2 regions of the Serinicoccus profundi genome follow, and region 2 is predicted to be linked to the other one. Evidence: predicted binding sites of a transcription regulator. Region 2 holds the regulator's gene; the other holds the start of a gene.

Region 1 (3,708 bases), 310 kb from region 2:
GGCCTCATCACCCTCCAGCCCGAGGTCGTCCGCAGCACCCGCGGCGTGGACGAGGGCGGAGCCGCCACCGGCGACGATGCCCTCCTCGATCGCGGCGCGGGTCGCCGAGACGGCGTCCTCGATGCGGTGCTTCTTCTCCTTGAGCTCGACCTCGGTGTGGGCGCCGACCTTGATGACGCACACCCCGCCGGCGAGCTTGGCGATCCGCTCCTGGAGCTTCTCGCGGTCCCAGTCGGAGTCCGTCGCGGCGGACTCGGCCTGCAGCTGCGCGACCCGGTCGGAGACCGCCTGCGCATCGCCGCTGCCCTCGACGATCGTCGTGGTGTCCTTGGTCGCGACGACGCGGCGCGCGGTCCCGAGCACTTCCAGGCCGACCGACTCCAGGGACAGCCCGACCTCCTCGGCGACGACCTGGCCGCCGGTGAGGATCGCCATGTCCTGGAGCATCGCCTTGCGGCGGTCACCGAACCCGGGGGCCTTGACGGCGACCGCGTTGAAGGTCCCGCGGACCTTGTTGACCACGAGGGTCGAGAGCGCCTCGGCCTCGACGTCCTCGGCGATGATCATCAGCGGCTTGCTCTCGCCCACGACCTTCTCCAGGAGGGGGAGCAGGTCGGCCACCTTGGAGATCTTGCCCTGCACGAGGAGGACGTAGGCGTCCTCGAGGACGGCCTCCATCCGCTCGCTGTCGGTGACGAAGTAGGGCGAGAGGTAGCCCTTGTCGAACTGCATACCCTCGGTGAACTCCAGCTCCATCGCGGTGGTGGAGGACTCCTCCACCGTGATGACGCCGTCCTTGCCGACCTTGTCGAAGGCGTCGGCGATGAGCTCGCCGATCACCGGGTCCTGGGCGGACAGCGCGGCGACCTGGGCGATCTCGTCACGGCCATCGAGCTCGCGCGCCGTCTCCAGGAGGCGGTCGTTGATGGCGCTCACGGCGGCGTCGATGCCCCGCTTCAGGCCTGACGGGGCGGCACCCGCGGCGACGTTGCGCAGGCCCTCCTTGACCATGGCCTGCGCGAGGACGGTCGCGGTCGTCGTGCCGTCACCGGCGACGTCGTTGGTCTTGGTGGCGACCTCCTTGGCGAGCTGAGCGCCGAGGTTCTCGTAGGGGTCCTCCAGCTCGACCTCACGGGCGATGGTCACGCCGTCGTTGGTGATGGTGGGGGCGCCCCACTTCTTGTCGAGCACGACGTTGCGGCCCTTGGGGCCCAGCGTCACCTTGACGGCGTTGGCCAGGGCGTCGACGCCCCGCTCCAGCGCCTTGCGGGCATCGTCGTTGAACTGCAGCTGCTTCGCCATGGGCAAAGAGCTCCTTTCTTGCAGGTATGCGGTGTGCGGCCGGATGCGTGTCGCCCCGGTCGCCCGAGGGGCGGCCGGGGCGACGCGTCGAGAGAGATGGAGCGGTCGTCAGCCGACGATCGCGAGCACGTCGCGCGCCGAGAGGATGAGGAACTCCTCGCCGGAGTACTTCACCTCGGTGCCGCCGTACTTGCTGTAGATGACGCGGTCACCCACGGTGACGTCCATGGGGACCCGGTTGCCGTTGTCGTCGATGCGACCCGGACCCACCGCGAGGACCTCGCCCTCCTGGGGCTTCTCCTTCGCGGTGTCCGGGATGACCAGGCCGGAGGCCGTGGTCTGCTCGGCCTCGACGGCCTTGACGACGATGCGGTCCTCGAGCGGCTTGATGGAAACCGACACGGTTACCTTCCTTCTGCTTCAGGTGGTGGGCTCGACACCCGCCAGGTGGTCTGGTGCTAGACGTCACTCCACCGCGGTGGCCCACCGCCGTCGCGGGGGTCGGTCGGCTCTCGCGGCTGGCACTGACGTGCCGAGAGTGCTCAGGACGAATCTAGGCACCGAGTTAGCACTCGGTCAAGCCGAGTGCCAACACCGTCGGGGGGCTCCGCCCCCCAACCACCCGCTACAGCATGAACTGCAGGGGCTGCAGCACGCGTTCGACGACCCGGCTGACCCGCCCCCGCTTCTCCCACTCCTCCAGGGTGAGCTCGTGGCAGTGCTCGAGGTCGGCCCGGAAGATCGCCTCCATGTGCTCGGCCTGGGCCTCGTCGACGATCTCGAGGTTGATCTCGTAGTTGCCCTGCATCGAGAGGCGGTCGACGTTGGCGGTGCCGATCGTCGCCCAGCGCCCGTCCACTGTCATCGTCTTCGCGTGCACCATGACGTCGTGGAAGAGGTGCAGGCGCACGCCGCCCTCGAGAAGGGTCGCGTAGTAGGACTGCGCGACGATGTCGGCGAGGACGTGGTTGGAGGCCTGGGGCATGACCACCCGGACGTCGACGCCGCGCGAGGCCGCGGTGAGCAGCCCGTGCAGGATCTCCCGGTCGGGGATGAAGTACCCCTGGGTGATCCAGATGCGGTGGACGGCGCGGTCGATGGCGTCGAGGTAGAGCGAGCGGACCGGGTAGACCACCCGGCTGGGCTCGTTGCGGGCCGCCCGGATGCTCGTGTGCCAGTCCACGGTGCCGCTGTCGGGGAGCTGGGGCCGACGGGCGCCCTTGTGGCGGTTCCAGAAGTCGGTGAAGGCGTTCTGCAGCTCCCAGACGCTCTCCCCCTCGACCCGCACGTGGGTGTCGCGCCAGCTCGTGGCATACAACGAGCCGATGTTGTAGCCGCCGACGAAGCCCACCCGGCCGTCGACGACGAGGATCTTGCGGTGGTCGCGGCCGGAGGCCCGGATGTCGATGATCGGCAGTGCGGTGCGCAGGACCGGGAAGCGCAGGACGTGCACGCCCTCGGGGAAGGTGAGGAACTCCCGGGGCACGACGAGGTTGGCGAACCCGTCGAAGACGAGGCAGACGAGGACGCCGCGGTCGGCGGCGCGCAGGATGGCGTCCTTGAACGCCTGCCCGACCTCGTCGCCCTTCCAGATGTAGGACGCGAGGTAGACGAAGTCCTCCGCCTCGTCGATGGCGGCGATCATGGCGTCGTAGAGGTACTGCCCGTAGGTGTAGGTGGTCACCCGGAACCCCTCGACCATCGTGGAGACCGGGTCCTGGACGGGCGCGTCCCGGTCGACGTGGTCGCGTCGCTTGCGGACGGCGTCCACCGCGATGACCCCCGCGGCCAGGGTGAGCTGGCCGGCCATCCCCGCGGCCACGGTGCCGAGGGCCATCCGGCGGGTGCGGCGCAGCAGACGGCGGGTCTGGCGGCTGAACACTGGAGACATGGCGCCAATCTACTGGCCGCACAATGAGGACATGAGCGCCGATCCAGCCACCGACCTCATGGAGCGCCTCGGCACCGGTGACGGCGCCCGCCTGCTCGGGAGCCTGCCGCCCTACGACGAGGCAGGCTCGCTGGCCCTCATGACCCGGCTGCGCGCCGAGGGGCACGACCCCGAGCTCGTGGCGGCCGCGCTCACCCAGGCCCGGCTGCGGGCCCGCGGGAGGGCCCGGCTCGGAGCCTGGGTCGACGACCTGCTCCTCACCCAGGACGGCCTGGAGCAGGCGACCCGGCCCCTGGTCGCGGCCCGCCGCGCCGACCTGCTCGCCCGCGCCGGGGTCCGGCACGTGGTGGACCTGGGCTGCGGGCTGGGGCTGGACTCCCTCGCCTTCGCGCGGGCCGGCCTGGCCGTCACCGCGGTCGAGGCGGATCCACGGTGGCTGCCGCGGCCCGGGCCAACCTCGCCCGCTGGCCCCGCGCCGAGGTGCTCGTGGGCGATGCGCTGACCACCCCCGTCAC
Region 2 (3,708 bases):
CTCACAACGGTCGACCGTAACGCGTGTGGCTCACGTGACGCACGAGGCGCGCCCACCCCGCCCCCGCACTTCCTCCGCCCCCGCACCTCCTCCGCCCTCACGCCTACCCACCGACGCGCACCCCGACCGAGCGCCGCAGATGGTTGTTCACGACGTGACCGGGCGTCGCAGATGGTTGTTCACGACGTGACCGGGCGTCGGAGATGGTTGGCCGGACTCCCAGCAACAACCATCTGCGGCGCTCGGTGGGTGCTTAGGCGACCATCTGCGGCGCTCGGTGGGGGGTCGGGGGTGGGGGTCAGGGGGTGCGGGGGTGGGTCATGTCCAGCGGGACGACCCAGGCGTCGAACTCCTCGGCGGTGAGGTGGCCGCTCTCCAGGGCCGCCTCGCGCAGGGTCTGACCCGCCTTGTGCGCGGACTTGGCGATGGCGGCGGCCTTGTCGTAGCCGATGTGCGGGTTGAGCGCGGTGACCTGCATGAGGTTGCTCGCGAGGTTGGCCTCGATCCGCTCGGTATGCGGCTCGATCCCCTGGGCGCAGCCGGTGTCGAAGGCCAGGCAGGCATCGGAGATCAGCCGGATGCTCTCCAGCACCGCGTGCACCATGACCGGCTTGAAGACGTTGAGCTGGAAGTTGCCCTGGCTGCCGGCGAAGGCGACGGTCGCGTCGTTGCCGAAGACCCGGGTCGCGACCATGGTCATCGCCTCGGACTGGGTGGGGTTGACCTTGCCCGGCATGATCGAGCTGCCCGGCTCGTTCTCGGGGATGAGCAGCTCGCCGATCCCGTTGCGCGGGCCGGAGGCGAGCCAGCGGACGTCGTTGGCCATCTTCATCAGCGCACCGGCGAGCGTGCGCAGGGCCGCCGAGGTCTGCACGAGCGCGTCGTGCGCCGACAGCGACGCGAACTTGTTGTCCGCGCTGCGCAGCTCCAGCCCGGCCTCCTCGCCCATCTTGCGGGCGGCGAGCGCACCGAAGTCGGGGTGGGCGTTGAGGCCGGTGCCCACGGCGGTGCCGCCGATCGCCAGCTCGCGCAGGCCCTCGCCCGCGTGCCGCACCTCGCCCAGCGCGTAGTCGAGCTGGGCGACCCAGCCGCCGATCTCCTGGCCGAGGGTGATGGGGGTGGCGTCCTGCAGGTGGGTGCGGCCGACCTTGACGACGTCGGCATACTCCTGCGCCTTCGCGGCGAGCGTGTCGCGCAGCTGCCCGACCGAGCCCTCGAGCCGGTCGCGCAGCTCGAGCAGGACCGCGATGTGCATCGCGGTGGGGAAGGTGTCGTTGCTGCTCTGACCCCGGTTGACGTGGTCGTTGGGGTGGACCGGGGTCTTGCTGCCCAGCTCGCCCCCGGCCAGCTCGATCGCCCGGTTGGAGATGACCTCGTTGCTGTTCATGTTGCTCTGCGTGCCCGAGCCCGTCTGGAAGACGACGAGCGGGAAGTGGTCGTCGAGGTCCCCGGCGATCACCTCGTCGGCGGCCCGCACGATGAGGTCGGCGACCTCCTGCGGCAGCTCCCCGAGCTCGGCGTTGGCCTGCGCGGCGCCCTTCTTGAGGATGCCGAGGGCGGTGATGATCGGGCGGCCCCAGACGAAGGTGTCCTGGCCGATGGGGAAGTTGTGGATGCTGCGCTGGGTCTGCGCCCCCCAGTAGCGGTCGGAGGCGACCTCCACCTGGCCCATGCTGTCGGTCTCGATGCGCGCCGTCGTCATGGCGCACATGGTATGCCGCGCCCCCGGCTCGCGTAGACTGGCACTCCGCGTCCGTGAGTGCCAGCGTCGAGGAAGGAGGGTGCCGCCGTGAGCGAGGACCGCCGCCTGGAGATCCTGCGCGCCATCGTGCAGGACTACGTCCGGACCTCCGAGCCCGTCGGCTCCAAGGCGCTCCTCGAGCGCCACCAGCTCGGTGTCTCCGCGGCCACCGTGCGCAACGACATGGCTGCCCTGGAGGACGAGGGCCTCATCACCGCGCCGCACACCAGCGCCGGCCGCATCCCCACCGACGCGGGCTACCGCCTCTTCGTGGACCGGCTCCAGCAGATCAAGCCGATGAGCCGGGCCGAGCGCACCGCCATCGCCCGCTTCCTCGACGGCGCCCTCGACCTCGACGACGTCGTCTCGCGCACCACCCGGCTGCTCTCCAGTCTGACCCACCAGGTCGCGGTGATGCAGTACCCCAGCCTCTCCCGCTCCACGCTGCGCCACGTCGAGCTCGTCCCGGTCGGAGGCACCCGCCTCATGATCGTGCTCATCACGAGCACCGGTCGCGTCGAGCAGCGGGTCGTGGACGTGCGGCGCGACCTCACTCTCGAGCCGGACGCCGTCGCCACCCTGCGCACGCTCGTCAACGAGCTGGCCGTCGGCGAGCTGCTCGCCCGCATCCCGGCCCGGCTCGCCGCGGTGCAGGAGCGGGTGGCCCCGGGCGACCGTCCGCTGGCGCAGACCGTGGTCGACACCCTCGCCGAGGCGGCGCAGGAGCGCACCGAGGAGCGCATCGCCATGGCCGGGACCGCCAACCTGGCCCGGGTCGGCGGCGACTTCCCCACATCGCTGTCGCAGGTGCTCGAGGCGCTGGAGGAGCACGTCGTCCTGCTCCGCCTCATGGGCAGCATGGCCTCCCTCGACGACGGCGAGACCGTCGCCGTCGCGATCGGCGCGGAGAACCCCTACGAGCCGCTGCGCACGACCTCCGTCGTCGCCACGACCTACGGCACCGCCGGCGGGCTGGGCGTCGTCGGACCGACCCGCATGGACTACCCCCAGGCGATGGCCACGGTCCGGGCCGTGGCGCACTACGTCGCCGACATCCTCGACGGGTGAGCCACCTCACGGCATACCTGCGCCCGTCCCACCGTTGCACCATCCGGACCCGAACGAGACCGCACACGACACGACCGCAAGGACGTCCCACGCTGTGAACGACTACTACGCCGATCTCGGTGTCGCCCGCGAGGCCACCCCCGAGGACATCAAGAAGGCCTATCGCAAGAAGGCCCGTCAGCTGCATCCCGACGTGAACCCCGGCGCCGAGGCCGAGTCGGAGTTCAAGCGCGTCAGCCAGGCGTATGACGTGCTGGGCGATGCCGGCAAGCGCGCCGCCTACGACCGTGGCCAGGACCCCTACGGCGGCGCGACCGGCGGCTTCGGCCAGGGCTTCACCTTCAGCGACATCATGGACGCCTTCTTCGGTGGCACCGCCGCCGGCGCCCGCGGACCGCGATCGCGCACCCAGCGCGGCCACGACGCGCTCATCCGCCTGGACATCGACCTCCCGGCCGCGACCTTCGGCGGAGAGCAGACCCTGCAGATCGACACCGCGGTGGTCTGCAGCACGTGCACCGGCGCCGGCTCCCAGCCCGGCACCGGCACCCGCACCTGCGAGGTATGCCAGGGGCGCGGCGAGGTGCAGCAGGTGCAGCGTTCCTTCCTCGGCCAGGTCATGACCTCTCGCCCGTGCCAGGCGTGCCGCGGCTTCGGCGACGTCATCGAGCACCCCTGCTTCGACTGCTCCGGCGAGGGACGGGTCCGCACCCGGCGCGATCTCACCCTCAAGGTGCCCGGCGGTGTCGACACCGGGACCCGGATCGCGCTCGCCGGGGAGGGCGAGGTGGGCCCGTTCGGCGGTGAGCCGGGCGACCTCTACGTCGAGATCCAGGTGGAGCCGCACGACGTCTTCACCCGCCGCGGCGACGACCTGCACTGCACCCTCGAGGTGCCGA

Evidence for each region. Region 2 encodes HrcA, which represses chaperone genes, less so after heat shock. Its sites were predicted from a motif close to TTNGCACTCGNNNNNNNCGAGTGCNAA; they were not measured.
Region 1: a site for HrcA is predicted at 1,868-1,894, ahead of groES (co-chaperone GroES). Genes of this name have one in related genera too.

Annotation. Positions count from the first base shown of each region.
Region 1 is NZ_CP042862.1:2,346,563-2,350,270, forward strand. It holds gene groL (chaperonin GroEL) at 1-1,302, opposite strand, end outside; gene groES (co-chaperone GroES) at 1,411-1,704, opposite strand; gene FA582_RS10845 (phospholipase D-like domain-containing protein) at 1,928-3,193, opposite strand; gene FA582_RS10850 (class I SAM-dependent methyltransferase) at 3,225-3,695, shown strand; gene FA582_RS10855 (hypothetical protein) at 3,626-3,708, shown strand, end outside.
Region 2 is NZ_CP042862.1:2,032,784-2,036,491, reverse strand. It holds gene FA582_RS09375 (DUF3097 domain-containing protein) at 1-5, opposite strand, end outside; gene fumC (class II fumarate hydratase) at 299-1,702, opposite strand; gene hrcA (heat-inducible transcriptional repressor HrcA) at 1,790-2,809, shown strand; gene dnaJ (molecular chaperone DnaJ) at 2,904-3,708, shown strand, end outside.